Regions from separate parts of the Micromonospora pallida genome, predicted to be linked through region 3. Evidence: riboswitches for the same ligand, from Rfam matches in the RefSeq annotation. Region 3 holds a riboswitch; each other region holds the start of a gene.
What was found. Region 3 has a riboswitch for cyclic di-AMP ahead of GA0074692_RS15945 (C39 family peptidase). Riboswitches for the same ligand answer to the same signal wherever they lie in the genome.

Region 1 (7,517 bases), 3.9 Mb from region 3:
CGCGATGGTCTTCCACGCCGCCCAGCGCCGGCACCTGCTCGACGCCGAGCACGAAGGGCTGGTCTTCGGCCGGCTCGACCTGCGGGACCGGTCGGTGCTGCACGTGGGTCGACTCGGCGTACGCGGCGAGAACGCCGAAACCCTGGTGGTGGACTGGCGGGCCCCGGCCGCGGCGGCTTTCTACCAGGCCACCCCGGCGCAGCCGCTGGGCGTGGTCCGCCGCCGCACCATCCAGTCCTCGGCCGAGCGGGTCACCCGAATCGAGGACGACCTGCTCGATCCGGCGGCAGCCCCGCCGGAGATGCCGGTGGTCGGTGACGGCGCACTGCTGGCCACCCTGTCCCGGGCCACCGGACGGGGGATGCGGGACATCGTCGCCACCATCCAGCGGGAGCAGGACGAGGCGATCCGCTCCCCCGGCTCGGGCGTGACGATCGTCTCCGGCGGTCCGGGCACCGGCAAGACGGCGGTCGCCCTGCACCGGGCCGCGTACCTGCTCTACTCCGACCGCAGCCGGTACGCCGGGGGCGGGATCCTGGTCGTCGGCCCGTCGACGGTCTTCGTCGAGTACATCGCCTCGGTGCTGCCGTCCCTCGGTGAGGAGACGGCCACCCTGCACTCGCTCGGCTCGCTCTTTCCCGGCATGTCCGCCACCCGCACCGACCCGCCGGACGTGGCGGCGGTCAAGGGTTCGCTGCGGATGCGGCGGGTACTGGAACGGGCCGCCCGGGACGCGGTGCCGGACGGCCCGGAGGAGCTGCGTCTGCTCTACCGGGGGCAGTTGCTCCGATTGAGCCGTGCCGAACTGGACACGATCCGCACCCGGGCGCTGCCCCGGGGCGCCCGCCGCAACGAGGCGCGCCGGGCCGGCTTCGACGGAATCTTCGCCGCGCTCTGGGCACAGGCCCGCAAGCTGGGCGTACCCGGCCTGCCCGAGCAGCGGCTGTTCGATGACGAGCTGGTCGACCGGACGGAATTCCGCGAGTTCCTCAAGGCGTGGTGGCCGCGCCTGCACCCGCGCCACGTGCTCGGCTGGCTGGCCCGGCCGGAGCGGCTGCGCGCGTACGCCCAGGGGATCCTCTCCGGCGCGGAGATCCGCGTGCTGACGGCGGCCTGGCGGACGCTGGACCGCGATGGGCTGACCATCGCCGACATCGCGCTCCTGGACGAGCTGGACGCGCTGCTCGGCCAGCCGATGAAGCCGGCCCGCCGCCGACGCGACCCGTTCCAGCTCGCCGGTGGGGTACGCGAGCTGAGCACCTTCGCGGACCGGCAGCGCGCCGAGCGGGCGGCGGCCCGGGAGCGCCCGGCCGACTACCGCGACTACGCGCACGTGGTGGTCGACGAGGCGCAGGACGTGTCGCCGATGCAGTGGCGGATGCTGGGCCGGCGGGGCCGGTTAGCCTCCTGGACGGTGGTCGGCGACCCGGCGCAGACCGCGTGGACCGGTGATCCGGTGGAGCTGACCCGGGCCCGGGAGCAGGCGCTCGGCCGGCGCAAGCGGCACGAGTTCACGCTGACCACCAACTACCGCAACTCGGCGGAGATCTTCGCGGTCGCGGCGGCCGAGATCCGTACGGTCCACCCGGATCTGCCGCTGCCGACCGCCGTCCGCTCCACCGGCGTGCACCCGGTGGAGCTGCGGGTGCCGGCGACGGAGCTGGCGGCCCGCACCGTCGAGGCGGTCGACGCGCTGCTGGCCGAGGTGGCGGGGACGGTGGGTGTGATCACTCCGGTGCCCCGCCGGGACGAGGTCGCCTGCTGGCTGGCCCACCTCGACTCGCCGCGCCTTCAGGTGGTGACCAGCCTCCAGGCCAAGGGCATGGAGTACGACGGGGTGGCGCTGGTCGCGCCGGGTGAGATCCGCGCCGACCCGGGTTCCGGCGTACGGACCCTCTACGTAGCCCTCTCCCGGGCCACCCAACGCCTCACCACCCTCGACCCGCTCGACTGACCTGCGCTGCCCCTGCCTCCCAAGGCGTTCAGCTGGTAGCAGGGGTCCCTTGTTACTCATTGATGAGTAACAAGGGACCCCTGCTACCTCCAGCCGCATCCGTTACGGGCGCCTTGCCGGCAGTTACTTGCACATATTGCGATGTGAACATACATTGGGTCGGGAGCGCACGGGGAACGGAGGGTGGGAGCGTGGGCGCAGGTCATGACCACCACGGCGGGCTCGCACACGCTGCGGGACGACACACCGGCCGGCTCTGGGGCGCGTTCGGCCTGCTCGCCACCCTGATGGTGGTCGAGGCGGCGACCGCGCTGAGCACCGGGTCGCTCGCCCTGCTCTCGGACGCCGGCCACATGTTCACCGACGTGCTCGGCATCGGCATGGCCCTGGCCGCGATCACCGCCGCCCGGCGGGCCGGCCGGGATCCGCAGCGCACCTTCGGCCTCTACCGGCTGGAGGTGCTCGCCGCGCTGGCCAACGCGGTCCTCCTCTCCGGGGTCGCGGTCTACGTGCTCGTCGAGGCGGTCCGCCGGTTCGGCGACCCGCCGGAGGTGACCACCGGCCCGATGCTGCTGGTGGCGGTGCTCGGCCTGCTGGCGAACCTGGTCGCCTTCGCGCTGCTGCGCCAGGGCGCGCAGGAGAGCATCAACCTGCGCGGGGCGTACCTGGAGGTGGTGGCCGACCTGCTCGGGTCGGTCGGCGTAATCACGGCGGCGGCGGTCATCGCGCTGACCGACTGGTGGTGGGCCGACCCGCTGGTCGCGGTGGCGATCGGGGTCTTCATCCTGCCCCGCACCTGGCGGCTGGGCCGGGCCGCGCTGCGGATCCTGGTCCAGGCCGCCCCGGAACATCTCCAGGTGGACGCGGTGCGCGACCGACTCAGCGCCGTACCGGGCGTGGTCGAGGTGCACGACCTGCACGTCTGGACGCTCACCTCGGGGATGGAGGTCGCCTCGGCGCACCTGACCACGGACCCGGCGGCCGAGGTCGGCATGGTGCTGGCCGCCGCGCGTACGGCGCTGCACGAGGACTTCCACATCGACCACGCCACCCTCCAGGTCGAGCCCGACGAATCGCCCGGCGTCTGCGGTCGAGTGGAGTGGTAATTAGGACAAACTTAAATCTCGGAGTATATTGTCCGGCTATGTCAGGTTTGTTGGTGTCATCTCGTGGGAGCGGTGTGGTCGCCGCTGCCCGTGCGGCACCGGCTTCGGTAGTCTCGGACCCGGTCACCGCCGGGCGGCGCCCTCCGGCGCCTGCGGTGGCCGCCGCCTAATCGCCCGTGACGGCGAGCCGGGGAACCATGTTCTTGGGGTGCATCCGCGTCAGCGGTAGGGATCTTCCGTCCCGAACCCGTCAGCTAACCCGGTCGGCGGATGACGGAAGGACATGTGCATGCCAGTAGTGGCACCCGTACGACGTACCGCCGCCCGGATGGCGGCACTGATCGCCGCGACACTCGCCCTCGGCGTCGCGGGCGCGCCGATCACCGTGGTTCCCGCCACGGCGGCCCCGCCGCTGACCGCCCGGGCCCCCGGTGACGATCCCGAGGGCGGCACCCCGGCACTGCGCGCCCAACTGGAGGCGGCCAGCAAGGGGTGGCTCGACGCCAAGGACGCGCTCGCGAAGTCGACCGCCCGGCAGAAGAAGATCAACGAACAGCTCACCACCATCGAGAAGGAACTGGCCGTCCGGGACCAGAAGGTCGGCGTGATCGCCGGCCTCGCGTACCGGAGCGGTCGACTCGGACCGGCCTCGGCGCTGCTGACCAGCGACTCGCCGCAGAACTTCATGGACCGGGCCGCCGCGCTGGACGCGGTCGCCGCCAACGAGGACCGCGAACTACGCGGCCTGCTGACCACCCGGGAGCAGGCCAACCAGACCAAGACCGCGCTGACCCGGGAGATCACCGAGCAGCGCAAGCAGGTCGCGGTGATGGAGAAGCGCAAGCAGCAGGCCGAGCGGGCGCTCTCCGTCGCCAACTCCAGCTCCAGTTCGGGCGGGAGTAGCGGCGGTACGACCCGGTCCGCCACGGCGAAGCCGGCACCGCGCAACGCCGACGGTTCCTGGCCGCCCGAGTCGTGCAGCGTCAACGACCCGACGCCCGCCGACGGCTGCATCACCCCGCGTACGCTGCACGCGCTCAACCAGGCCAAGGCGGCCGGCTTCACCCGGTATGTCTCCTGCTACCGCCCCGGCGGTTCGGGCGAGCATCCCAAGGGCCGGGCCTGCGACTTCGCCGCCCAGAAGAACGGCTTCGGCGGCGACGCCACCGGCGGTGACCGGACCTACGGCAACAACCTGGCGGCGTACTTCATCAACAACGCCGACCGCCTCGGCGTGCTCTACGTGATCTGGTACCGCCAGATCTGGCTGCCGAGCAGCGGGTGGAAGTCGTACAGCGGGGCGGGCGGCGACCCGTCCAGCGATCACACCAACCACGTCCACCTGTCGGTCTACTGAGCAACCCGACGCGGCCCGCCACCCCATCCGGGGGTGGCGGGCCGCTTGCTGTTCGACGCCCTGGCCGGGGGCCGGATCAGCCGCCGGGCAGAGCGGGACGCGGGGGTTCGGAGCCCGTTGACGGCGAGCAGCGTTGCTCAGCCGCCAGAGGCGGGGCCGGAAGCAGGGTTCGGAGCCCGCTGGCGGCGGGCGGGGTGGCCGGCGGGCCGGGTCAGCCGCCGGGCAGCACCTCGGGTTCGGGCGTGCCGGCCGTACCGGCGTAGTACGGCTCGGGCGCACCGAAGAGGCCGAGCAGGCCGGTCACCCAGAGCTGCCGGTGCACGAACCGGCTGGGCTCGGTGACGACCAGCTTGATCCCGCTGACCTCGGCGGTCTGGAACCCGGCAACCATCGCGCTGATGCCCACCGAGTCGATGAAGGTAACCAACCTCATGTTGAGCTCGATCCGTGTCGGGCGCCCCTTGGCGAGCACCTCGACAACGGCTTCGCGTACCTCGTACGCGGTGTCGACGTCGATCTCACCACGGGGGGCTATCTCCATGACGCCACCGGGCAGGACCGACTTCACAATCGACAGGCTCACGCGAGCACCTCCACTCGCCCGTCTCCGGGCGCCTCATCAGTACGCGGGCCGCGACCGAGAGTATTCCTCCGACAGCCTCGGTCGCCACCCCCGAGGGTGGGAAATTCGCAGATCAGGAGCGGCAAGTCGCCCATTTCCGACTCTCCTCCCCCGTTGACCCGCCGATCTCGACTACCGCGCACCACGGCCAAGGGTAACGGTCGCCCTCCGGCGCGCCGCGCAACCACCGCTCCGGGCGTGCCCACCCAGTGAGATCCGCCCCCAGCGAGCATTGACCGACCTGCCTAGCATCAGCCGGACAGAACCTGCCGGCGCTAACGAAGGAGCCATAGATGATCAAGCGACTACTCGGGCTGGCTGGTGTCGGCGCCCTGCTCGCCCTCGTGTTGGCCTGCGGCTTCGGCGGCGCGGGCGACGATGACGATGACGACGGCGACGACGACTTCGCCCGTGGCGTCGCGGTGGTGACGCTGCGCTGACCTCCGGCGCCGTCGGCCGGGGTCGGTCCCACCCGACGGCGGCCCGCACCGTCGGTGATCGACATCACCCGGCGGGTTTGCCGCCGGGCCCGGCGGGGCACCTGGTTGCCGCGTTCATCCGGCCGGGCGACGCGGACGGGTAGGCGCGCACCGCGCCGACCCCGACGCCGTGGCCTGCCAGGACCATCGACGCCGGTACCCCGAGGAGGTAGCCACGATGATCGGATCCACCCTGCTGGAACGTCGCAGCAAGCCCGAGCGGATCGCGGACCAGGCGTGGCGGCACCTGACATCCACGGTCAACTCGGCCGGGGACAGCGTGCGCGACACCGCGCGGTCCACCCGCCGCAACGGTCTGGCCTTCGCCGACGACGCGGGCGACCTGGTCGGCGCCGCCGCCGAGGAGGCCCGCCGCCGGGCGGTGGCCGCCTTCGACGCGCTCGCCGGACGCCGGGCCGCTCTGCCCTGGGCGCTGCTCGTCGGTGCGGCCCTGGCCGGCGCCGCGATCGGCTGGGCGGCCGGATCGGCGGCGCGGGCGATCGGCAACCGGAGCGAGCGCGACCTGGACGACGTCGAGTTCGTCGACGTCAACCGGCCCAGCTCGCCGGCCAGCCTGGACACCTGAGCCGGCCCGAACCGTCGAACCCCTGGCCATCCGGCCAGGGGTTCGTGCTGTCGCGCCGGACCCCGATGGCTGGTCGCGCGGACCCAGATGACTGGTGGCAGCGGACTCCGGTGGCTGTCCCGCCGGACTCAGATGGCGGTGATGTCCGCCGGGGCCCGTTCCGCCCGGGCCAGCGCCCGCAGCACCGCCGGCTGGCCGTGTCGCCGGACGGCGAGCCGGGTGAGCAGGTCGAACACCGGGTCGTTCACCTCGGCGGGCAGCTCCGGCGGGTCGATCCCGACGCTGACCGCCAGGTCGTCGGAGTGCACGGCGATCTCCAGCAGCCGGGTGACGAGGTAGTCGTCGAGGGTCAGCCCCCACCCGCCCGGCGGCACCGCCACCACCCGGTCCGCCGGGGCGTCGGCCAGGGCCGGGGCCAGCCCCGCCAGTACCGCCGTGACCTGCGCCAACAGGGGCTCCGGCCCGGCCTCGGCCAACTCCGCCCCGATCCGCCGGACGACGACGTTCACCTCCGCGTCCGGCTCGGCCTTGACCCACGGCACCCGGCCGAAGTGGGCCAGCAGGCCGATCGGCTCCCCAGAGGGCGCGGGCTGGTCGAGCACCGCCGGCACCCGGAGGATCTGCGCGCCCAGGTGGGCGGCGAGCCCACCGACCCGGAGCCCGTCGAGCGCGCTCGGCTCGGCCCAGCGCCGCACGACCGCCGGCTCGGCGATCAGGCTCACCGCCGAGCGCGCCGCGGTCAGGTATGCCGCCCTGGTCTGATTCATCGACGTTCCCCTCTGTCGCCAGCGCCATGATCGTACCGGCGGGCGGGGGAACGAGCGGCCGGGCACGAGGGGCGGCCGGTCCCGGACGCCGAACCGGTCCGGCCGGGTCCTGACCGGGCGGGGCCAGGACGTCGCCGCCCGGTTCCGGTCAGCCCAGGTGGTACACGAACCCATCGTCGACCTGCTCCCGCCGGATGCCGAGCCCGGCCACCGGCCGGGACGCGACGTCATGCCACGGGGTGCCCGCCGCGTATTCGGGCAGCACCACCACCGTCCGGATCCCCCGCTGGCGCAGGTACGCCACCGAGGGCGCATCCGGGAAGCTGAGACTGGCCGCGCGGATCTCGGCCTGGCTGGCCGGGGTGAACGAGGCCAGCCCGTTGACCACCCGGGGGAACCCGTCGGTCGACCAGAGCATCACGTGCAGTTCCCGGATACCGTCGCTGGGCAGTACCAGCAGCGGCCCGGTCACCCCGTGCAGCGCCGCCGGCTGCTCAGGCACCGGCACGTGCGGGGTCCGGTTCACCCCCTCCAACAGCACCAACACCAGCGGTACGACCAGCACCAGCCGCCCCCAACGGGCGAACCCCCCGGCGCCCGAGGCCCCGCCCGGCCCGGCGGCTCCGGCCGCCACGACCGGCGACGC
Region 2 (7,517 bases), 1.9 Mb from region 3:
GCTTCTTCCCCGCGAGGCGCCCAGTGGTCTGGTCGCCAAAGGAGTTCGTGCCGGTGGCAACCCCGCCCCCTCAGCGTCACGCACCGGATCAGCTCCCCACTCGTCCGGGTGGGCTGCGCCGGTTCGTTCGACACCTGGTCACCCTGGCCGCCGCCGCCGTGGTCGGTGCCGGCCTGCTCGCTGCTCCCGCGTACGCTGCGCCCACTCCCGAGGAGATCGAGGCGCAGATCGACAAGCAGTGGGAGCAGTTGGAGCCCACGATCGAGAAGTACAACGAGGTCCGTAGCCAGCTCAAGGTCAACCAGAAGAAGTCGACCGAGCTGCAGAAGAAGATCGAGCCGCTCGCGCTGCAGAGCGACATGGCCATGAACCGGATCGGTGCCCTGGCCGCCCGGCACTACATGACCGGCCCGTCCCAGGAGATCGGCGCGCTGCTGGTCAGCGCCAAGCCGGGCACCCTGGGCGAGCAGATGGGCATGCTCGACCGGCTCGCCGCCCACCAGCGCAGGGAACTCCAGGGCGTGGTGGCGATCCGGACCAAGTACGAGACCGAGAAGCAGAAGCTGGACACCATCATCACCAGCCAGGTCAAGCAGGAGAAGGACCTGGCGGCGAAGAAGACGAAGATCGACACCGAGATCAAGCGGCTGCGGGCGTCCATGCCGAAGACGGCGGTCAGCGCTCCCGGCTGTCCGCTGATCAAGGGCGTGATCAGCAGCGCCGCCAACACCGCGATCAGGACGGCCTGCGCCCAGGTCGGTGACCCGTACGTCTGGGGCGCCACCGGGCCGAACTCGTTCGACTGCTCCGGGCTCACCCAGTACGCCTACAAGGCCGCGGGTATCCACCTGACCCACTTCACCGGCGCGCAGTGGCGCGAGACCAAGGCGATCAGCCGCTCCGAGGCACGTCCCGGCGACCTGGTCTTCTTCTTCAGCGACCTGCACCACGTCGGCCTCTACCTGGGCAACGGCATCATGGTGCACGCCCCCCGTGCCGGTAAGCCGGTGCAGGTGGCCAGCATCAGCCACATGCCGGTCGCGGGCTTCCGCCGCCCCTACTGACCACACCTGACGAAGGAGCCCCGGCCGACGGCCGGGGCTCCTTCGTGCTGGGCCAATGTCGCCGGTCGCGATGCTGCTGCCGGTAGCTCCGTAGACGCCGGTGAACGACCGAGCCTCACTGTGGTTACTGTCGGAAATCGGCAGGTGGCACTGCGGCGAACCGTGTTGCGGACCGGTGACGCTCGTCTCTAGCCTCGGCACTTGCCGAGTCGGTGACAGGTCCGCCATTCCGAGGCGGAAACGGCTCGACACCGCCGAGTCGCCCGACGACACGTCGCCACGACAGAAACCACGACGGCGCGTCGCCACAACAGGAACATCGCCACAACAGAGCGAGCCGGGGAACCACCAGCACCATCGGGGTGAATCCGTACCCAAGGTAGGGCGCTCCCTTCCCGCCCGAACCCGTCAGCTAACCCGGTAGGCGGTCCCAGGAAGAAGGAGCAAGGAGCCCGGTGGCACACCATGCCCCGCGGCCACCGTCCGTCCGGCCGGCCCCGGCTGCCCGGACGACGGCTGCGCCGCGTCCATGTTGGTCCCGCTTCACCACCGTCGTCACCGTCCTCGTCGGAGCCGCCGTCATCGTGACGAGCGGGGCCGGCGTGGCCCACGCCGAACCCTCGGTCGCCGAGATCGAACGCCAGATCGACCGGGAGTGGAACGCCCTCGAACCGGTCATCGAACAGCACAACGCCACCCGACAGGCGCTCGCCGACAAGCGGGGACAGGCAGCAGCGTTGGCCGCCCGCATCGAGCCGCTACGACGCGAGATCGACCGAGCCATGACCAAGGTCGACGGAATCGCGGTACGGGCGTACAAGGGGGAGAACGCCTCCGCCCTCAACGCCATGCTGGCCAACCCGTCGCCGGCCGCCGTCGTCCAGCAGCTCGAACTCCTCGACCAGTTCGCCCGTCGGCAGCAGGCCGACATCCGGCACGTGGTCGAGCTGCGAAACCAGCTCACTGCCCGCAAGGACCCGCTGGACCGGCTGATCGTCCAACTCGGCCAGGTCGACCGCCAGTTGGACGCGAAGCGACAGCAGATCGACGCCACCATCGCCCGGCTCCAGAAAGCACGCCTGAAGGCGTACGGCACCGGTGGCGGCACCAGCCTGCGGCCCGCCCCCTGCCCGGCCGCCTACCCCGGCGGCGCCGCCGGCCGGGCGGTCAGCTTCGCCTGCGCGCAGATCGGCAAGCCCTACGTCTGGGGAGCCGAAGGGCCCAACGCGTACGACTGCTCCGGGCTCATGCTTGCCGCCTGGGCGCGGGCCGGGGTCGCCCTGCCGCACAACGCCGCCCAGCAGCGACGGGTGACCGCCCAGGTCGGCCGGAGCGAGCTACGCCCCGGTGACCTCGTCTTCTACTACTCCGATCTGCACCACGTCGGCATGTACGTCGGCGACGGCTGGGTGGTGCACGCCTCTCGGGCCGGCGTCCCGGTACGGATGAAACGCGCCGACGACGGCCCGGTGCACAGCTACGGTCGCCCCGGCTGAGCTGGTAGCAGGGGTCCCCTGTTACCGCTTTATGCGTAGCAGGGGACCCCTGCAGGCACCCGGCGAAGCCGAGCGCACACCACCACGGCAGGGCGAGTGTTACCGGAGAGGATGGGCCGGGTCAGCGGGTGGGCCAGGTGCGCCAGTTCCGCCAGGCCCGGCTCGGGGTGGGCCCGCGCTGCCCCTGGTAACGGGAACCGTAGACAGCGGAGCCGTACGGATGCTCGGCCGGCGAAGAGAGCCGGAAGATGCAGAGCTGGCCGATCTTCATGCCGGGCCAGAGCGTGATCGGCAGGTTGGCCACGTTGGAGAGTTCCAGCGTCACGTGGCCGGAGAAGCCCGGGTCGATGAAACCGGCGGTGGAGTGGGTGAGCAGGCCGAGCCGGCCCAGGCTCGACTTGCCCTCCAGTCGGCCCGCGAGCTGGTCGCCCAGCGAGATCACCTCGAGCGTGGAGGCGAGCACGAACTCGCCGGGGTGCAGCACGAAGGGCTCCCCCTCGGGCACCTCCACCAACGAGGTGAGATCGTCCTGCTGTTGCGCCGGGTCGATGTGGGTGTAGAGGTGGTTGTTGAAGACCCGGAAGAGCCGGTCCAGGCGTACGTCGATGCTGGAGGGCTGGACCAGGCTCGCGTCGAACGGCTCCAGCGCCAGCGTGCCAGTCTTGATCTCGCTGACGAGGTCCCGATCGGAGAGCAGCATCGCACCACCATAGCGAGCGGTGCGGAATCACCGGCGGGTGACCAGCGCGTCGGGATGCTCTTTCGTACGCTTGTTCGATAGGATGTCGGCATGGCTTCCTGGTCCGAGTTCGCCGCCGACGAGCCCCGACTCGCCGACGCGATCCGCCTTCTCATGCAGCAGTACGGCCCGGGCTTCGGCTACCTGGCCACGGTCCGGGCCGACGGTGGTCCCCGGGTCCACCCGGTCTCCCCGGTGATCACCGACGAGGGTCTCTTCTGCTTCGTCGTCGACTCGCCCAAGCGGCGCGACCTGGAACGCGACGGGCGCTACGCCCTGCACTCCTTCCCGCCTGAGGAGAGCGACGACGAGGCGTACGTGGCCGGGCACGCCCGCCCGGTCACCGACCAGGCCCGGGTGGCCCGGCTGGCGGAGAGCTTCCGGGCCGAGTCCCGGGCCGACTGGCGGTTGTTCGAGTTCACCGTCGACGTGGCCATGCTCGCCCGGCACCAGCGGGGCGGCATGGGCGACCTCGGCGTCGGGCACGGCCGACCGGCGGTGCAGGTCTGGCTGGATCCACGGGCGAGCGATCCCTCGGCGGCCGGGCACCCGGGCGTACCGGAGCGGCGGGCGGGGCGGCGTCGTCATGCCGCGCACCGGGCCGCCGCCTGATTCGGGAAACGCCGAGGCCGGCTCCGTGGGACGGAGCCGGCCTCGGTCGGTGTTCGGTGGGCGTCAGACGCGGTAGGCGTTCCACGCGGTCAGCATGCGGCTGGCCTGCCCAGGGGTGAACTGGTACATACACGAGTCCCACGTGTAGTCCATGAAGTTGGTGATCGGGTCCGCGCCGGGGGCGGTGCAGCTGTCCCGGCCGGTCGGGCAATTGAACGCCGGCGTCGCCTCCGCCGGAGTGTCCGAGACGCTGTCGCCGGAGCCGGAGCAGCCACCCTGGAAGGTGTGGTAGAGGTTCAGCCAGTGGCCGACCTCGTGGGTGCCGGTGTCACCCAGGTTGTAGTTGGTGGCCAGGCCGCCCGGCAGCGACTCGCTCAGCACGACGACGCCGTCCATGGTGCTGAGCCGGCGGGTCGGGAAGGTCGCCCAGCCGAGCAGGTCGTCGGTCAGCTCGCCGAGGTAGATGTTCAGGGTGCCCTTGCCGCCCTCACGGAGCGAGGTCTTCATCGACCGCTCCGCCGAGGAGCCCTGCTCGATCGGGTACCAGGCAGCGTTGGTGACCCGGTTGATCTTCTGCAGCTGGAAGGCGAACGCGGTGGCCGCGCCACCGGTCGAGCCGCTGAAGGACTGGTTCAGCACGCTGATCTGCGAGTTGATCATCGAGTCCGGGATGTTGCCCCCGGCGCGGGTGCTGTCCCGCTGGATCACGTGCACCACGACCGGAATCGTGATCGAGGCGTTGGCCACCATCCCCTGGTTCAGGTTGGCCTGCTTGCCCCGGGCGGCCAGCACGGCGGCGAGGTCCGCCTCGCGCTCACGGATCTGCTTGGCGGTCAGCTCGTTCGGCTCGTGCTTGGCGACGCCGCCCAGCTTGATCTTGGAGTGGGAGTGGGTGTCAGCCGGCTCGACACAGGCCTCGTCCGCGTGGTCGGCGTGAGCCGCCGCCGGCGCGACGCCGACCGCCGCCGTGCTGAGCAGCAGGGCGAGGGTCGTGGTTGCAACACCGGCGACACGCCGGGTCAGCAGATTGGGACGAAGTCCCATGTATCCACCTCTTTCTGCCGGTGTGACAGATGATGTGTCACCCCGTGCCTGACAACGTGTGGCAGACGTTACATCCGATCGACACATTTGAGAATGGCCATGTGTTGCCGGGCGGTAACGTTTTGGTACGTCAGGCCGGCTCTGCGTCCACCGTCGGCTTCCGACCCGCGCGTACGGTACGGCGACCCGGCGCCGGGCGGAAGGCGGGGTACCTTGGTGCGGACGGCGAGCCACTCAGGTACAGTGGTGCCGCCTGCGGGTGTAGTTCAATGGCAGAACATCAGCTTCCCAAGCTGACAGTGCGGGTTCGATTCCCGTCACCCGCTCCACCACGAAGGCCCTGGTCAGGACGCAAGTCCCCACCAGGGCCTTCGATGTATCCGGTGCCCGTGATCCGATCGACGCCGAGGGGCGGCTTGTTTGGGTCGTAGTCGGGGCTGAGTAGCCCGCTCGTAGCCGCGCCGGCCCGCCCGAGCACGTCAGGTGCCCGCAGTTCTCCGTGCAGACCGGCCCATCACGGCGGTGGCCACCGCGGCCGCTGCGTACGCCAACAGCACCGCCAGAATCCTCCAGCCGATCCCTACCGCCTCGACGCTGGAGGCCAAGGCCATAACGGCAGCCAGGCCGACGGCAGAGACGAGCCAAGGTCACGGCAGCCGGCTCATGAGCGCGACGACGGCGCCAAGCGCACGTCGAGAGCGAAGCGCGATCGCGGTATCCAGCGCGGCACGGGGTATAAGTGCACCATGTCGGACAAAAAGCAGGTGGGCGCGGTGGACGAGGAGCATTCTCGTCCGGCCGGTCTCGATGACACCACTGTTGAGGCCCTGGGTGAGCTGAGCAAGGCGCTGGAGACGATTCACCGGGTGCGGGGTCACCTCTACTCGGCTCACCAGCTGGTGGGCGGGGCGGATCTGACCCTTGATCGGGTGGTGAAGCTTCTGCGGGATGCGGGACACGACGAGGTCGCCGACCGGGTGGAGCACGAGTTGTTGGGGCGGAACGTCCTCCCAGGCCGGTGGACGTTCCAAATCGTGGAGGAGTTCGATGACGGCTACTACGCGGCGTTCCAGGAGATCGAGCGGGACGCGCGGGAGAAGCTGGCCGGTGGTCGCCGGCACATCTACGAGGCGGAGATGAAGGAACGTCGGCGTACCCACGGGTTGCCGGGGCACGAGGCTACGCCGTAGTGGTGGCCGGGAGTCCGTCGGGAAGCATCGAGGCCAGAGCCAACGCCCTGGCTTCGATGATTTTCATGCGTCCGTGGTACCCGACGGGTTCGCGGTGTACGGCCTGACTGGTGACCTGACCAGGCCATTTGCGGTAGAGCAGTCCGTGTTCGCGGGTCAAGTAGCCGTCGCTGACCGCGTTCGCGGCCAGGAGTAGGCCGGTGTCTTCGGATGCCGGTAGCGCCATCCAGCCGCCGAGGGCGAAGAGCAGGTCGCGTCGGAGGCAGAGGGTCGCGGGGTGGACCTGCGCGCGGTAGTCGTTCGCCCGCCAGAAGGCGAGGACATCACCGCGGCCGATGATCCCGCCGTCGGGGTCCTTGTCCCATCCGAGGGTGGACCCGTCCGGCATCAGGTCCAGGACGCGGGACGTGGCCCAGCCGATGTGCGGGTGTGCGGTGAACGCGGCGATGTCCCGCGCGAGGGCACCTGGGGTCAACTGGTCGTCGGCGTCGAGGACTTTGACGAGTTCACCGGTGACACGGGCAAGAGCGGAGGTGCGGGCGACACCCGGCCCGCCGGGGCGACCTGAGCCGAGGCTGATCCTCGGGTCATCGGGCAGGACGTCGACGAGCGCGCCGGTCTGGCCGTCCTCTTGGACCAGCCACTGCCAGTCCCAGCCGTCGGGCATCTCCTGCCCGGCCAGGGATTCGTACGCGACCGGCAGATACTCGATGCTGGGTGCGTGGACCGGGGTGATGACCGAGACGAGCTGCATCCCACGTTCCACCGCTTCAGTGTGCTCCGGCACCGAAGTGATCGTGACTCCGTCCGCACCTGTCCGACAGGCCAACCATCAGCGTCACGCTGTACACCCACGGGTGGCTGCCGAATGCGATGGTGTCGTTGGGTGAGCCGTCGGTACGTTCGGCCCTTACCAGAATTCCGAGCGATGAGGTCGACATGAGCAGCGGTGACGGCACGACGGTGCTGTGGCGTCCGACCGGGCCGGAAGAGTTGGCTCTCGTACGCGAGTCGGGGTGGCGTCGCTGGCCCCCGCGGCTGCCGGACCAGCCGATCTTCTACCCGGTCCTCAACGAGGATTACGCGGTCATGATCGCCCGGGACTGGAACGTACCGGCATCCGGTGCCGGCTACGTCACCCGCTTCCGCGTCGACTCCGAGTTCGTGAGCCGCTATCCCGTGCAGCAGGTCGGCGGGCAGACCATTCTCGAACTGTGGGTCCCGGCCGAGGAGTTGGACGAGTTCAACGAGCACATCGTGGGACTGATCGAAGTCGTCCACGAGTTCCATTAGCAGAGCCAAGACTTACCGCGCGCTTCGCCAACAGCACAGGGGCCCCGCCGGTTGGCAGGGCCCCTGTGGCTGATGTGGC
Region 3 (7,517 bases):
CGATGAGCACGAGAATCACCGGGATCACCAGCACCGCCGCGCGGAGACTGAAACTGGGCGCGTGGAACTCGGGCAGCCCCACCCAGGCGGCCTCGCGCAGCCGGGTCAGCGTGGCCTCGTCCAGCCCGCCGACTCCGGCGGCGAACAGCCAGCCGGCCACGACGCCGAGCAGGATCGACAGGCGGCCCAGGAATCCCCGGAACGCCACCGTGGCGAGCAGGATCGCGACCAGGGTGACCGCCGCGATCAGCGGCTGCGCCTTGACACCGGTGCCGCTGCCGTTGCCGTCCCAGGCCACCGGGGCGAGGTTGAGCCCGATCAGCGCGACGATCGCGCCGGTCACCGCCGGGGGCATCAGCGCGTCGATCCACCGCGTGCCGGCGACCTGGACGACCAGTCCGACCAGCGCCAGCGCCGCGCCCGCGACCACGATGCCGCCGAGCGCCGGGCCGAGGTCACCGCCGGCCTTCGCCGCCAGGACCGGCGCGATGAAGGCGAACGACGAGCCGAGGTACGACGGCAGCCGGTTGCCGGTGAGCACCAGGAACAGCAGGGTGCCCAGCCCGGAGAAGAACAGCGTGGTGGCCGGTGGGAAACCGGTGATCAGCGGCACCGTGAAGGTGGCCCCGAACATCGCCACGACGTGTTGTACGCCGACCCCGACGGTACGGGGCCAGGAAAGGCGCTCGTCCGGGGCGACCACGTCGCCGGGGCGTACCGTCCGCCCGTCGCCGTGCAGTCGCCAGGGCGCCCGGCGATGTCCGGTGGCGGGTGGTGTCCCGGGGGAGGGTGAGGTCATGGCGCACTGCCCTTCACGTCGACTCGAGCTGGTGGGGGCGGCGGTGACCCTGGACGTGTCTAACAGACTGCCGGCGGCGGCTGTTCCACCGGACCGGCCCTGAGCAGCGCGGACGCGAGCCGGGACCGGAGTCGGGCAGCCCGGGAGGCCAGGTCCGCAGGTGGAGCGGGACGTTGGTCGGGGGCGCGGCTCAGGCCACGCCGGCGGGACGGAACTGGACGCTGACCCGGGGCCCGACCGGGCGGCTGGTCTTGGGCACGGCGTGTTCCCAGGTGCGTTGGCAGGAGCCGCCCATGACGACCAGGTCGCCGTGGCCGAGGGTGAAACGCGGGCCGGTCCCGCCGCCCCGTGGGCGCAGCAGCAGCGGCCGGGGCGTGCCGAACGAGACGATCGCCACCATGGTGTCCGCGTGCGCACCCCGACCGATGGTGTCGCCGTGCCAGGCGACGCTGTCCCGGCCCGACCGGTACAGGCACATGCCGGCGGTGACGAATTCCTCGCCCAGCTCGGCGGCGTAGTGCGCGTTGAGCGCGGCCCGGGCCTCGGTGAGCACCGAGTGGGGCAGTGGGCGACCGGCGGCGTACCAGCAGAGCAGCCGGGGCACGTCCACCTCGGTGTCGTACATCCGGCGGCGTTCGGCCCGCCAGGGCACCTCGTGCAGCAGGGCGGCGAGCACCGGGTCGGAACCGCGAACCCAGCCGGGCAGGTGGTCGACCCAGGCGCCCCGGCCCAATTCGTGCCGGCGCACCCGGTCGACCAGCGGCTCCAGGGTCGGGCCGTGCTCGGTGAGGTCCAGCATCGAGGGCTGGTAGGCGAGGTCTGGCACAGGGCGATGCTACCCGGCTCTCGTACACGCGTACGAGAGCTGGTTGCTCGGGGTAGGGTGCCCGGCGGGGTGGAGCCGACCGGTTCCGCCCGGTGTGACCAATCCCGGCGTCCGCCGGCCGACCGACGGGAGACCCCCGCATGCCCATCCGCGAGCCGTACCCGCGGGCGGTGTCGTGACCAGCCTCGCCCCGGTGGCCGGGGTCGACCGGTCCCTGTCCCGACTGCCGTCCCTGACCGGCCTGCGGTGGATCGCGGCGATGCTGGTCTTCGGCTTCCACGTCGGGACGATGCGGATCATCGTCGAGCCGGAGTTCAAGTCCGTGGTGGACTGGTTGTTCACCCTGGGCCTGTCCGGGGTGCAGTTCTTCTTCATCCTCAGCGGGTTCGTGCTGGTCTGGTCGGCCCGCCCGCAGGACACGAAGTGGGCGTTCTGGCGGCGTCGACTCGCCAAGATCTACCCGAACCACGTGCTGACGTGGGCGCTGGTGCTGCTGGTCGGGCTCTGGTTCGCCGACCCGGTCAACCCCTCGGCGACGGTGCAGAACCTCCTCCTCGTCCAGGCCTGGAACCCCACCCCGGGCTACTTCTACAGCGTCAACACGGTGAGCTGGTCGCTCTCCTGCGAGCTGTTCTTCTACTTCTGCCTGCCCTTCGTGCTGCCGGTGCTGCGCCGGACGCCGTCCTGGGCGCTCTGGACCGTCGTCGTCGCGGTGCCGCTGGTGATCCTCGCCCTCTGGCCGGGACAGCTCCTGGTGGTGGAGGAGAACCGCTGGTGGTTCACCCAGATCTTCCCGCTGGTGCGCTCCACCGAGTTCTGGATGGGCGTCGCCGCCGCCGAGCTGATGCGCCGCGGCCACTGGCGTGGGCCGGGACTGCCCCTGGCCAGCCTGATCTTCGTGGTGACCTGGGCGGTGGCCGCCGAGTGGATCCGCGCGGAGCTCTGGGCGGCGCTGCTCTCGGCCGCGTACATCCTGGTCATCACCGCGGCGGCGCGGGCCGACGTGCGGGGCCTGCCCTCGCCGTGGCGCTCCCGACCGCTGGTCTGGCTCGGTGAGGTCTCCTTCGCCTTCTACCTGGTACACGTCTTCGTCATGGTCACCATCCTTCGGCTCACCGGCGATCGCGGCGTGGGCTTCACCGGCTGGACGGGCCCGCTGGTGGTGGTCGGCTTCCTGCTGCTGAATCTGTTGTTGGCCTGGCTGCTGTACCGGTGGGTGGAGACCCCGATGATGCGCCTGCTCGCCCCGTCCCGGAAGCGACGCACCGCACCCGGGCGACCGTCGGGGCCGGAAGGGGGCCCTGCGGTGGCCGGGCCGGGAGAAGCCCCTGCGGTGGCCGGGCCGGAAGGGGGCCTGGCGGCGGCCGGGCCGCCCCGGCAGCGGGCCCGCGACGCCGCCGAGTCCGACCGGCGACACGCCGTCGAGTCGGACCGGCAACACGCCGTCGCGGTCGATGACCAGGCACGGGAATCCGACACCGCCGACATCGACGCGGGTACCCGACGATCCGGGTAATCTGCTCCCCGTGCCTCGCGCCGCGCTCGACTGCCCGCTGTGGTGGTCGGTGCGCTGGGCGTTCCAGGTGTTCACCCCGGCCCCCGCCCACCCCGTGTTCCGTTAGGTGCCGACGATGGACGTCGTTCTCTACGAGTTCCTGGTCGACGTGCCCCGGGCGGCCGCCATCTGGTCCGCCCTGCTCGTGCTCGCGTTGACCGTGCTCACCGTCCTGGTGGCCCGCCCGGAGCGGGAGCCGGCCGCGACGCCGTCCCCGTCCGCCGTCCCGGACGAGGGGGCCGCTGACCCGGACCCGGTGGATCTGCGCCGGTACGCGGAGGAGGTGGCCGTCGCCGCCGCCGGTGCCGCGCACACCGCCCACTGCTGTCGGGCGGACTGGTTGACCGCCCAGGACCGGGTGGACGAGGCCTGGCAGGCGTACGACGAGGCGGAGACCGCCGCCCGTCGGCTCGCCGGGGTCACCGTCCTGCCCGTTCCCCACGTGTCGCGCACCCCCACCGAGTACGCCGCCCGCGAGCGGTACCTGCACCGGGCCGCGATGGCCGCGTACTGGCGGGGTGAGCTGTCGGTGGGGCACCTCGGCGACGTGTTCGCCGGCCGCAAGGGGTGGGATCCGCGCCTGCACCAGGTCGACCAGGAGGCGGTCCTGCACCGGGTGCTGCGTGACCTGCGGCGGGCGGACTACCGGACGGCGGTCGACCGCGAGCGGGCCGCCTGGCAGCGGGCCGAGGTCGCCGCGACGGCGGCGCGGTGCCTGACCGAGGAGGCGTACCTCGCCGCGGAACAGGTGTGGGCGGGCAGCCGGGCGGCCGTCGACGCGGCCCGCCCCGCGTCCGGTACGGTCCGTCCCACCGTCGACGCGCCCCGGCCGGCGTCCGGTGCGGTCCGTCCCACGGTGACGCCGATTCCGTACGCCGTCGCGCGGAGCGTGACCGGATCGTGACGTGACCCCGACCACGGGTTGCGGCCTGGCGTGTTCGAGGCCGGTTGTGCCGGTCTGCGCCGAGTGGGGCGGCCCGATTGTGTCAAGGCGTCCCGTTGTTGCCCACCGGTACCCGGAAAACTGCTCGTCCCATTGAGTGACGTCAGCGCACGAACACGTCGCGCTTCCGGGTGTGGTGAGTCGTTTCCCCTGCCCACGAGGGTTGGCAGCGGATTGCGGTGTCAGTAGTGTCGGCCCGTCTGGTGCGGTCCTAGGTCGCAGAGGGCGACACCGCGCCGGCCCGCCTAATCGTGCTCACGAGCCGGGGACCCAGGTACGTCCGGGGTGAATCCGCAGGGGCGAGTCCCTGCGGTAGGGCGATCTTCCCGCCCGAATCCGTCAGCTAACCCGGTAGGCGGCATCGGAAGGAGTAGTTCGTGCTGCACGCCCCCCTCTCCCGGTTCCTCCACGGTGCCGTGGTGCCGCCGGCCGTCCGTCCGCGCCGCCGGCACTGACTGCGGTCTCTGTTCCCAGACACCGTCCGAGCGGGCACCCGCCGCGACCCGTGACCCTCGGGTCTCGCGCGGCCTGACCAGTGCCGATCGCGCGGCCTGGCCGATGCCGACCACGGCCCGGCCTGTGCCGACCAGGTGCGCCGCTCTCCACCCCTGTCTTCCGTGGAGGAATCCGTGAAGTACCCGGTCAACCGACCGTTCAACCCGTTCCGGGCCCGCCGGTCGTACCAGGTCGCCGCCGCAGCGGCGGTGCTGGTGGCGGCGTCCACTGCCGGCGCCCTGCTCACCAACCCCGACACACCGGTACGCCAGGGCGACACGGTGGCCGCCGCGGCCGAGGCGAACCGGTCGGCCGCCGCCTCCCGTGACCTCGAGCGCACCGCCGCGTCCCCGGCGAGCCCGTCCGCCGTCGCCACCACCGCGCCGGCCACCCCGTCCGCGTCGCCCACCGCCACCGCCACGGCGGACCCGGACGTGACGGCCAAACCCACCCCGCCGAAGCCGCCCGCGTCGAAGGTGCTGGACATCCAGTACCAGGCGCAGACCACCTACTACTACTGCGGCCCGGCGGCCACCCGGATCGCCCTGACCGCCCGGGACATCGTCCGCACCCAGGACGACCTCGCCCAGCGGCTGAACACCACCGAGGCCGGCACCAACTCCGCCGAGGACACCACCCGCGTCCTCAACGCCCTCGTCGGCAAGGACTTCTACCGGACCCGCATGATCTCCGGCGGCTCGGCCACCCCGGCCCAGATGGACCGGCTCCAGGCCGACGTGGTCCGGGCCGTCGGCAGCGGGTACGCCGTCGTGGTCAACATCGCCGGCTCCGCCACCGACGTCGACGGCGGGTGGCACTCGTACCCGGGCGGGCACTACCTGACCGTGGTCGGCTACCGGGACAACGGCCGTACCGTCAAGATCTCCGACCCGGCGAACCCCGCCGCCAGCTCGTACTGGATGACCACCATCGACCTGGCGAACTGGGCCGCCACCCGCGGCTACTCCGCCTGAGCCCACGCGGGGCGTACCCGTCGCTGTGAGGTAGCAGGGGTCCCCTGTTCCGCAAAATGCGGTAACAGGGGACCCCTGCTACCACCCCAACGTCAGCCGGCGACGGGCTCCACGCCGACTGGCCGGTCCGCCTGGCCGGGGCGGGCGGCCGGCCGGCACGGTGGCCGGCTCGAGGTGCGCCCGGGCAGCCGACAGGAACCCCTCGGCGTACGACTCGACCGGGAAGTCACCCAGGTAGTGGGTACGCATCGCCCAGCGGGCCTCGGCCAGCGGGTCGGTGCCGAGCAGCCGCTCCAGCACGGTGTCCACGTCGGCCAGGTCGCGGCGCAGCACGTAGCCGGAGCGGGCCAGCGGAAAGCGCTCGGTGAACGCGTCGCCGTCCGCGCCCATGTCGGTCACCGTGTACGGCTTGCCGGAATAGAGGTAGTCGGAGATCACTCCGGAGACGTCGGAGACCAGCGCGTCCGAGCGGTTGACGCAGTCGACCAGGCTCATCGCCCGGCTGGCGTCGGTGCCCCAGACGTGCGGCCGGCCGGTGCGGGCACGGTCCGCCGCGAGCAGCTCCTCCACCCGGGCGAGCTGCCGCGCCGACTCCGGGTTCTGCGCGGTGTACGGGTGCGCCCGCAGGATCACCGTCGCCCCCCGGGCCAGCAGCCGGCCGACCAGCGCCTCGGCCACCGGCAGCGAGCAGTAGTTGGCGTCGGCGTGGTGCCCGGTCCAGGTGGGGGTGTAGAGCACGGTCGGGTTGGCCGGCAGCGCCACCGGCGGGCGGCGTACCTCGATCGCCTCCACCTGCGGGCGGCCGACGACGACGAACTTCTCCGCCGGGATGTGCACTCCGGCGCGGGCGTACCGGTCGATCGCCGCCTGCCCGGCCACGAAGTTCTTGTCGAAGATCCCCGAGACCGGGTTGGCGCTCGGGGCCTTGTCGCTGTCGCCGTGGTGGATCTGGATGTGGGTGAGCTGGGTGAACCGGATGCAGTGCGCGTTCTTCGCGCCGTGGTTGACGTAGAAGGCCACCCGCAGGCTGGGCACGAGCGCCTCGTCGATGGCCTTCAGCGTCGGGCAGTACACCACCGGCGCGCGGGTGGCCGCCGCGATCGGGGCCAGGAACTCCGGCTCGCGCAGCAGCACCAGGAACGGCCGGCCGATCCGCTCCAGGTACGGCAGCCACATGGTGACCTGGTACTCGGAGCCGGGCGGGGCGGAGAAGTAGAGCAGGAACTCCGGCTGGTGCTGCCGCAGGGCGCGGGCCACCGGGCTGGCCGAGGTCGACGGGCGGAACCGTCGCCGGGCCAGGTTCAGCCCGACCACCCCGGCGAGGCCACCGACGAGCAGGCTGACCAGCAGGGCGTACCAGGTGGGCAGGGCGAGCAGCGCGCCGACCGTGACCGCGCCGAGCAGCACCGGGATCGCGGTGCCGACGTGCGTGGTGGTGAGTCCGTGCCGGACCGGCAGGTTGGCGGTGCGGATCTCCAGCCCGCCCGCCTCGCGCAGCGGGCCGTCCAGCAGCACCAGCGCCAGCAGCACCAGCGCGGTGGCGGCCAGGGCGAGGTCGAAGCCGGCGTCGAGGCGACGGGCGTACCCGACGAGGATGGCGGCGGCGACCAGGACGGACTCGGCCGCCACGTCCGCGCCGGGGCGGACCCGGCGCTCCCACACCCCGGCGGCCAGGGCGGCGACCGCCAGCAGCAGCCCGGGGAGGGTCGCCCCGGTGAGCGCGACCAGGAGGAAGGCCAGGACCGCCAAGCCCACGGTGAGGACCCGGGCGAGCAGTTTCCGGACCAGGGTGCCACGCATGGCTGACTCTCCTGCCTGTTGCGGGTCGGGTGTCTCGGTGCCGGCTCAGTGGGTCGGGAGTGCGGCGGAGGGAGACGGGCCGGCCTGGGTCGGCACCGTCGGCTCGTCGGCCGGGCGGCGGACGT
Region 4 (7,517 bases), 1.5 Mb from region 3:
GCCGCCCTCGTGCCCGTCGCCGTCCTCGGGGTCGGCGGGCGCGTGCCCGGCGGTGGGGTGGCCGCTCTCGGCGGGGGTGACGGGGCCGGTCAACTGCCCGACCCCGTACGCCGCACCGAGAACCGCCACGAGGCCGAGGGCGAGCCCGCTCAGCTTCGTCGCTGTGTTCATGAGCCGACGAGCTCGAATCCGGCCTCGTCGACCGCCGCGCGGACCGTCTCGGTCTCCAACGGGGCGTCGCTGGTGACGGTGACCTGCCCCGAGGCCAGGTCGACCTGGACGTCCGTGACGCCGTCGACCGCGCCCAGCTCGCTGCTGACCGCGCTGACGCAGTGTCCGCAGGTCATGCCCTGGACCTGGTACGTCTCGGTGGCCATCGGAACTCCTCTCGACGATGGATACCCTCCTGGGGTATCCCTTCGACTGGACCGTAGCATACCCCCAGGGGGTAAGCTATCCTCGACATCATGAGCGCACCCACACCGATCCGGGGATACACGGCCACCAAGGACCAGTTGCTCGCGCGACTGCGCCGGGTCGAGGGGCAGGTCCGGGGCATCGAGAAGATGGTCGACGAGGACCGCTACTGCATCGACGTGCTCACCCAGATCTCCGCCATCCAGGCCGCCCTGGACAAGGTCGCCCTCGGCCTGCTCGACGGCCATGCCCGGCACTGCATGCACGAGGGCGCCGCCGAGGGCCGCGCCGACGAGATGGCGACCGAGATGATGGCGGCAGTCGGCCGCCTCATGAAACGCGGCTGACCACCGGAAGCCTTACTCATATGGTGCTTGCATGGCGGCGAAGAAGGTGACGGTCACCCTCCCCGAGGAGTTGGTGGCGGCACTCGGTGAGGCGGCTCGCGAAGATGGCGTCCCGCTGTCGAGGCTGGTCGCCCATGCGGCGAAGAGCGAACTCCGGCGGCGGGTCGGGCGGCGCTTGGTCGCAGACTGGCAGGCCGAACACGGCACGTTCTCCGTGGAGGAGATCGCCGCAGCGCGTGCAGAAATGGCCGCCGCCGACGCGCATGCAGTCAGCGGGCTCGGCCAGGCGACGGCGTAAGCGTTCTCTACGTCTACGACGCCGGGGTGCTCCTTGCGATCGACGGCAACGACCGGCGGATGTAGGCGATCCACCATCTGGCCCTGGAGGAGGGGCGACGCCTGCTTATCCCCTCCGTCGTCGTGGGTCAGCGTGCTGTGCGGCAAGGCCCGGACCCGCGATGTCGTCGACGCCAGCGTGGTCACCATCGCTCTGGCCTGCGGCGCGATCGTCTTCACCAGCGATCCGGAGGACATCGCACACCTCTCGGCCACCTCAGACGTCAAACCGGGGCTGGTCATCCGTCGCGTCTGAGTCGACCGTCGAACCTCCATCACGGTCGCGCCCGGATGCGTCGGGGTCGAACGCGAGTTGGTGCGTTTCACCCGACAGATCGCGTCGATGGCCCGTGGTGGTCGCGCCACGTTTCCCATCTCGTCAGTAGCATCGCCCCATGCCGACCGAAATCGTTTTCGAGACTCACTCCTGGAGCCAGGACAACGACCGAGGTTTTGCTACCGGCTGGCTGCCGGGTCAATTGTCTGCCAGGGGACGAGCGTTGGCAGCCGAGCTTGGCCAGCGCAGGCGAAGCGACGGCATCGAGGCGGTATTCGCCTCGGACCTGCGTCGGGCTGTGGAGACGGTCGACATAGCCCTCTCGGGAACCACGATCCCCGTGTTGCACGATTGGCGCCTGCGGGAGTGTGACTACGGGGAGCGTAACGGCATGCCGGCCGCCGAGCTGCACGAGCAGCGCAGCCGGTACCTCGAACACCCCTACCCCGGCGGTGAGAGCTGGCGACAGGCCGTGCACCGGGTCGGGCGCTTTCTCGATGACCTGTCGCTGCGGTGGGCGGGCCGACGAGTCCTGGTGATCGGACACGTTGCCACTCGGTGGGGCCTCGACCATTGGATCAACGGGGTGCGGCTGGAGGATCTGATTGACGCTGACTTCGCCTGGCGTGAGGGCTGGGAGTACCGGATGGAGGACCCTCGAAATCCGCCGGACAGAACTTAGCGGGCTTGGTAAGGCGGCCACGCCAAGCGCGGGAGTGAAAGGGTGCCCAACCCCCACCCGGGAGTCGGACGCCCTTTCGCCACGAGTGCTGTTACCGCCGGCTGGATACCTGGGCGACGAACGCGCGCCAGGACTCGGGGGCGAAGGCGAGCGTGCCGCCCGACCGGTTCTTCGTGTCCCGCACGAGAATCACCCCCGCCAGATTGTCCGCCACCTCGACACACGCTCCACCGTTCTGGCTACTGCGCGTGCTCTTGCGCCAAACAGCGCCGCTCAGATCCATTTCTCAGCCACTTCCCTGATCAGCTCAATCGACTGCTTGTGGGGCAACGCCTCGCCGCGGATGGACTCCCACGCCTGCCGCACCCAGATCAGGCTGGATGGCTCGTCCACCACTTGACCCTGGAGCTGATTGTCCAGGTAGGCGTACTCGTCCCCTCCTTCGAGTGTCGCCAACACGAAGGGACCACTCATGCCAGCGTACGCCCCGGCGGACGAGGGAACGACATGGATTCGTACGTGCGGAAGCTGGGCAGAAAGCTCCACCAGTCGGGACAACTGGTCGCGCATCAGCGCGGCATCACCGACTTCGCGATGCAACAGATACTCATCGACAACCGCCACGAACTGTGGTGGCGAGTCCCGCGTGAGCACCTCCTGACGGGCGATGCGGGCGGCCGTCCTCTGTTCGACTTCCTCAGGGGTCAGCAGTCCACCACACGAGAACACCGCCCGCGCATACGCCTCTGTCTGTAGCAGCCCAGGCAGAACCGTTATCTCGTACCACCGCAGGGACAGCGCTTGGCGTTCGATCTCGATCCAGTTCCGGAACCACACCGGAGCGCTCGCGTCCTTGACCAGGTCTTCCCAGAGACTGAGGAGGATTCCGCCGGTCTCCAGGGCTTCGTCCACGGCCTTCAGGTAATCCGGCTTGGGCGGCTTGACGCCGGTCTCGATCGCGCTGACGTGCGTGTTCGAGTAGTGCACCCGTTCACCCAGCGCCTCCTGGGTCAACCCGGCAGCCACCCGCCGTCGGCGCAGCTCGCGCAACAGGAACTCGGACGGCGAGATTCCCACACGTTCCTCCACTCTCCTCGGTCAACGTAGCCGAACCCCACCCAGCCCGAGACCATCACTCACAGTCGCTATGGCGAAGCGGAGTGTTCGGAATCCTAGGGCGACACGGGCAGGCTGTACACCCACGGTCACCGCGATATGGCCGATAAGCCGAAAGAGGGAGGTCCCCGTGCCCCGACACCATCCGGTCCCGCTCGCTCCGCGTCACCGCCGTGACTGGCGTACGGCTTGGCGGCGCTGCGGTTGCGGCTGCGCCTGGCCGTGCCCGGACCGGTACCTGCCGGTGCCGGTCGAGCCGGCCGCCGCGCCGACGTCGCCCGCGTACCCGCAGGTCGTGAGCGTGCCGACGGCCAGCGCCGCGTGGGCGGTGGCCGGGGTGGCCGACGAGTTGCGGGAGGCGTACGTCGCGGTCGGCGCGGCCGTCGTCCTGCTGGAACGGGTCGGCGGTGGTGCGGCGCATCCGGCGCTGCGCGCGGCGCAGCGGGGTGCCGATCAGGCGCTGGATCTGGCCGACGAGGCGGAACGGCTGCTCGGCCTGGGCGTCCAGCGCCTGCGGACGGCTCCGGGACGGCACGCGCCCGTCGACGATCTGGCCGCCACGGTGGGGGCGGTCGTCGTCCGGCTCCGCGCGGCGGCGGACCGGATCGACCGGTTCCCGCACCGGATCAGGGTGGCCGAGGAGCAGCTCCGGGCCGCCGGGGAGGACGGCCCGGCCGTGAAGGCGGCGACCTGGGAATGGGCACGGGCCGCCGGGCAGATCGAACTGACCGCCGCCGGCCTACGGGAGACGGTTGCCGCCCTCACGGCGCAGTTCCCCGCCGTCGCGGCGGACCCGGGACGTAGGCGGTGGTGACGATGGGTCGTTGGGTGCTGCACCTGCCGGTGGCGCTGCCCCGCCGGGTGGACGCCGTCGTCCTCGTGGTCGCGCTGCGCGACTCCCTCGGGCACGTGCCGGCCCTCGACTTCGGGGAGGCCACGGTCAGCGCGGAGGACGACCAGTCGAGGCGTACCCGGGTCTGGTGTGACGCGCGACTGGGCGGCGGACAGCGGTGTGAGCTGCCGCTCGCGCACGACGGCGGGTGCCGGTGAGCCCGGGCCGGATCGGTGAGCAGGCCGCGAGCTGCGGCTTCGGACCCGGCAGAATGGTTCGGCCGGGGCAACCGCCACACCAGGACCGTTGGGAGAAGCATGGGTCACGACCACAGCCGTCCCGCCGTCGCCGCGCCGCCGCGCGTACGGCGCGTCCTGATCGCGACCGTGGTCCCGCTCTTCCTGGTAACGCTGGTCGCGGCGCTGGTGCTCTGGCCCCGGGACGCCCCGGAGGTCGGCGGCGGCGAGGATGCTCCCCGCTACCACGGCACGGTCGAGCGGGTGGTGACCGAGGCCTGCCCGCCCGCCCCGGAAACCCCGGAGGGGACGACGGCGGGGCCGTGCGGCATCGCCACGATCGCGGTCGAGACCGGGCCCGACGCCGGACAGCGGGTCGAGACGCCCCTGCCGACCGGTGCCGGATCCCCCTCGGTGGAAGTCGACGACAAGGTGGTCCTGGTCGTACTGACCGATCCGGCCGACCCGACGGTGAGCAGCTACAGCATCGCCGCCCACCAGCGGGGGAAGCCGCTGATCTGGCTGGCCCTGGTCTTCGCCGTCGCCATCGTGGCGTTCGGCCGGTGGCGCGGGCTGGCCGCGCTCGGTGGGCTGGCGGCCAGCTTCGCGATCCTGCTCACCTTCGTGCTGCCCGGAATCAGCGCCGGGCAGGCGCCGCTGCCAGTGGCGATCACCGGGGCCGCGTTGATCATGTTCGTGGTGTTGTACCTCACCCACGGGGTCACCGCGCAGACCTCCGTCGCGGTCCTCGGCACCCTGGCCAGCCTGGTGCTCACCGGCCTTCTCGGCAGCCTGGCGACCGCGTTCACCCATCTGACCGGGTACGGCTCCGAGGACGCCACCACGCTCTCGATGTTCCAGGCCGACGTCGACCTGCACGGACTGCTCCTGGCCGGCATCATCATCGGCTCGCTGGGCGTGCTGGACGACGTCACGGTCACCCAGGCCGCCACGGTCACCGAGTTGGCCCACGCCAATCCGGACCTGACCCGGCTCCAGCTCTACCGGGCGGCCACCCGGGTCGGCCGGGCGCACATCGCCTCGACGGTCAACACGATCGTGCTCGCGTACGCGGGGGCGTCGCTGCCCCTGCTGCTGTTGCTGACCGCCGACACCCGCGGCGTCACCGAGATCGTGACCAGCGAGTTCCTGGCCCAGGAGATCGTCCGCAGCATCGTCGCGACGCTCGGGCTGATCGCCGCCGTGCCGATCACCACCGGCCTGGCCGCCCTGGTCACCACCGCCGGGCGGGGCGGTACGACGACCCCTCGCCCGCGCCGGCCCGCCGGGGAACGGGACGAGGCGCTGGCCGCCCTCAGCGGCCCCCGGGTCGCCACCGGACCGAACAATATCCCCGACGGACCCGGTCGACCGGGAAACACGGAATCGACATGGTGAAATCGCACAGCGTTATCATCAATCGCCTGATCTTGACAAATGTGGCGGGAGTGACGGAACGCAATGGGGAAATGACGCTTTTGGTCGGTATCCGGGCGTAGAACCCGGTGCCCACTGTCGGGTAACCTCGCTGCCGGTTACCGCCGAAGGCGCGCACCGGCGCCAGCGGGGCCACCGCCTAATCGCCTGCGGCGAACCGGGGAACCAGGTTCATGGGGTGCATCCGCGTCAGCGGTAGGGGCCACTTCCGCCCTGAACCCGTCAGCTAACCCGGTCGGCGGTCGATGGAAGGGACAACTGTGACGGCACCTTCACGCCGCTGGCTGAAACCTGTCGTGGCCGTACTCGCCGCCTTCGCCGTGGCCGCTGGCCCCGCGCCAGCGATGGCGGAGCCGTCGAGCCCGTCCGGGCACGACGGAGAGCAGCCGAAGCTCCTCAACGAGGTGATCGAGGAGACGAACCGCAGCTACACGCAGGCCCAGGCGAAACTGGACGCGTCGAAGAAGCGGCAGCTCACCCTCGCGCTGGAGGTCGAGCGGGCGCAGAACGAACTGAAGGCGCTCACCCCGCAGGTGGCCACGATCGCCGTACGGTCGTACATGACCGGTCGGGTCGGCGCGACCTCCATGCTGCTCAACAGCAACACCCCCGACTCGTTCGTCGAGCGCGCCAGCGCGCTGGACGAGATGAACATGGTCAACGGCAAGAAGGTCGCCGCGGTCGCCGCCGTCAAGAAGCAGGCGGAACTGGCCAAGAAGGCGCTCGACGCCGAGGTCATGGAGCAGCAGAAGCAGGCGGACATCCTCAAGAAGCGCAAGCGGGAGGCGGAGAAGTCCCTCTCGCTGGTCGGCGGCGTCGGCCTGACCGGCGGCCTGGTGGACGCCACCTCCCCGATCGCCCGGCCCGGCCCCGGCCGGGACAGCAACGGCAACTGGCGTCCGCTGGGCTGTACCGAGGACGACCCGACCACCGGCGGCTGCATCACCGCGCGCACGCTGCACATGTACAAAGAGGTCAAGCGAGCCGGCTTCAACATGTTCGTCGGGTGCCACCGGCTGGGCGGGCCGTACGAGCACCCGAAGGGGCGGGCCTGCGACTGGTCGCTCCAGAAGTCGGGCTTCAGCAGTTGGGACACCAAGGCGGAGCGGATGTACGGCAACAACCTCACCGCGTTCCTGGTCCGCAACGCCGACCGCCTCGGCATCTACTACGTGATCTGGAACAGGCAGATCTGGTTCCCGGCGACCGGCTGGAAGTCGTACAGCGGCCCGTCCAACCACACGGACCACGTACACGTGTCCATGCTCTGACCGAGCCGACGACAACGGGCCCGCAAACCGGACGACCGGTTGCGGGCCCGTTCGCAGTTCGGGGCCAGCCAGGCGCCAGCTCGCCGGTCAGGACCGACCAGGCGCCAGCGGGGCCGCGCCGGCGGCCAGGGCGAAGTCGTCGCCGGCCGGCACCGAGTGGACCACCCGCACCCCGCCGGCGGCCAGCCGGTACGACATGCCGACCACGGCGCACCGCCCCTCCTGCACGGCCCGGTTCAGCGTCACCGACTGCTCCAGCAGCACCTCGACGGTGTGCTCGATGTGGATGTCGACGATCCGGTCGACGTCGGTGGTGCCCTCCCGGGCGGCCCGACGGACGCTGGGCACCACCGCGCCCACCACCGCGCCGAGGTAACCGGGGGGCGTCGTCCCGGTGCCGTCGGCCTCCCGGGCGGCCTGCACCGCTCCGCACGAGTCGTGACCGAGGACGACCACCAGGGGCGTGTCCAGGACGGTCACCGCGTACTCGACACTGCCGAGCACCTCGGCGCCGACGACGTGCCCGGCGGTCCGGACGACGAAGAGGTCACCGAGGCCCCGGTCGA

Region 1: another riboswitch for cyclic di-AMP. It lies ahead of GA0074692_RS00615 (coiled-coil domain-containing protein); the one in region 3 lies ahead of GA0074692_RS15945 (C39 family peptidase).
Region 2: another riboswitch for cyclic di-AMP. It lies ahead of GA0074692_RS24695 (C40 family peptidase); the one in region 3 lies ahead of GA0074692_RS15945 (C39 family peptidase).
Region 4: another riboswitch for cyclic di-AMP. It lies ahead of GA0074692_RS22530 (coiled-coil domain-containing protein); the one in region 3 lies ahead of GA0074692_RS15945 (C39 family peptidase).

Annotation. Positions count from the first base shown of each region.
Region 1 is NZ_FMHW01000002.1:91,467-98,983, reverse strand. It holds gene GA0074692_RS00625 (HelD family protein) at 1-1,954, shown strand, start outside; gene GA0074692_RS00620 (cation diffusion facilitator family transporter) at 2,146-3,060, shown strand; cyclic di-AMP (ydaO/yuaA leader) riboswitch at 3,214-3,345, shown strand; gene GA0074692_RS00615 (coiled-coil domain-containing protein) at 3,359-4,417, shown strand; gene GA0074692_RS00610 (STAS domain-containing protein) at 4,629-5,000, opposite strand; gene GA0074692_RS34475 (hypothetical protein) at 5,333-5,479, shown strand; gene GA0074692_RS00605 (hypothetical protein) at 5,697-6,104, shown strand; gene GA0074692_RS00600 (maleylpyruvate isomerase N-terminal domain-containing protein) at 6,233-6,871, opposite strand; gene GA0074692_RS00595 (hypothetical protein) at 7,020-7,517, opposite strand, start outside.
Region 2 is NZ_FMHW01000002.1:5,877,652-5,885,168, reverse strand. It holds gene GA0074692_RS24700 (C40 family peptidase) at 48-1,064, shown strand; cyclic di-AMP (ydaO/yuaA leader) riboswitch at 1,375-1,506, shown strand; gene GA0074692_RS24695 (C40 family peptidase) at 1,649-2,560, shown strand; gene dcd (dCTP deaminase) at 2,682-3,260, opposite strand; gene GA0074692_RS24685 (pyridoxamine 5'-phosphate oxidase family protein) at 3,351-3,911, shown strand; gene GA0074692_RS24680 (zinc metalloprotease) at 3,975-4,955, opposite strand; tRNA gene GA0074692_RS24675 (tRNA-Gly) at 5,211-5,284, shown strand; gene GA0074692_RS24670 (hypothetical protein) at 5,702-6,145, shown strand; gene GA0074692_RS24665 (glycosyltransferase family 2 protein) at 6,135-6,911, opposite strand; gene GA0074692_RS24660 (hypothetical protein) at 7,085-7,438, shown strand.
Region 3 is NZ_FMHW01000002.1:3,947,971-3,955,487, reverse strand. It holds gene GA0074692_RS15965 (uracil-xanthine permease family protein) at 1-799, opposite strand, end outside; gene GA0074692_RS15960 (alpha-ketoglutarate-dependent dioxygenase AlkB) at 990-1,598, opposite strand; gene GA0074692_RS15955 (acyltransferase family protein) at 1,801-3,141, shown strand; gene GA0074692_RS15950 (hypothetical protein) at 3,257-4,084, shown strand; cyclic di-AMP (ydaO/yuaA leader) riboswitch at 4,356-4,496, shown strand; gene GA0074692_RS15945 (C39 family peptidase) at 4,741-5,592, shown strand; gene GA0074692_RS15940 (CDP-glycerol glycerophosphotransferase family protein) at 5,671-7,392, opposite strand; gene GA0074692_RS15935 (bifunctional cytidylyltransferase/SDR family oxidoreductase) at 7,438-7,517, opposite strand, start outside.
Region 4 is NZ_FMHW01000002.1:5,430,545-5,438,061, forward strand. It holds gene GA0074692_RS22475 (DUF748 domain-containing protein) at 1-171, opposite strand, end outside; gene GA0074692_RS22480 (heavy-metal-associated domain-containing protein) at 168-377, opposite strand; gene GA0074692_RS22485 (metal-sensitive transcriptional regulator) at 468-764, shown strand; gene GA0074692_RS22490 (ribbon-helix-helix domain-containing protein) at 796-1,062, shown strand; gene GA0074692_RS35420 (hypothetical protein) at 1,195-1,356, shown strand; gene GA0074692_RS22500 (histidine phosphatase family protein) at 1,496-2,059, shown strand; gene GA0074692_RS22505 (DUF397 domain-containing protein) at 2,151-2,342, opposite strand; gene GA0074692_RS22510 (helix-turn-helix domain-containing protein) at 2,333-3,136, opposite strand; gene GA0074692_RS22515 (hypothetical protein) at 3,471-3,989, shown strand; gene GA0074692_RS22520 (hypothetical protein) at 3,992-4,225, shown strand; gene GA0074692_RS22525 (YibE/F family protein) at 4,325-5,641, shown strand; cyclic di-AMP (ydaO/yuaA leader) riboswitch at 5,807-5,937, shown strand; gene GA0074692_RS22530 (coiled-coil domain-containing protein) at 5,941-6,951, shown strand; gene GA0074692_RS22535 (carbonic anhydrase) at 7,039-7,517, opposite strand, start outside.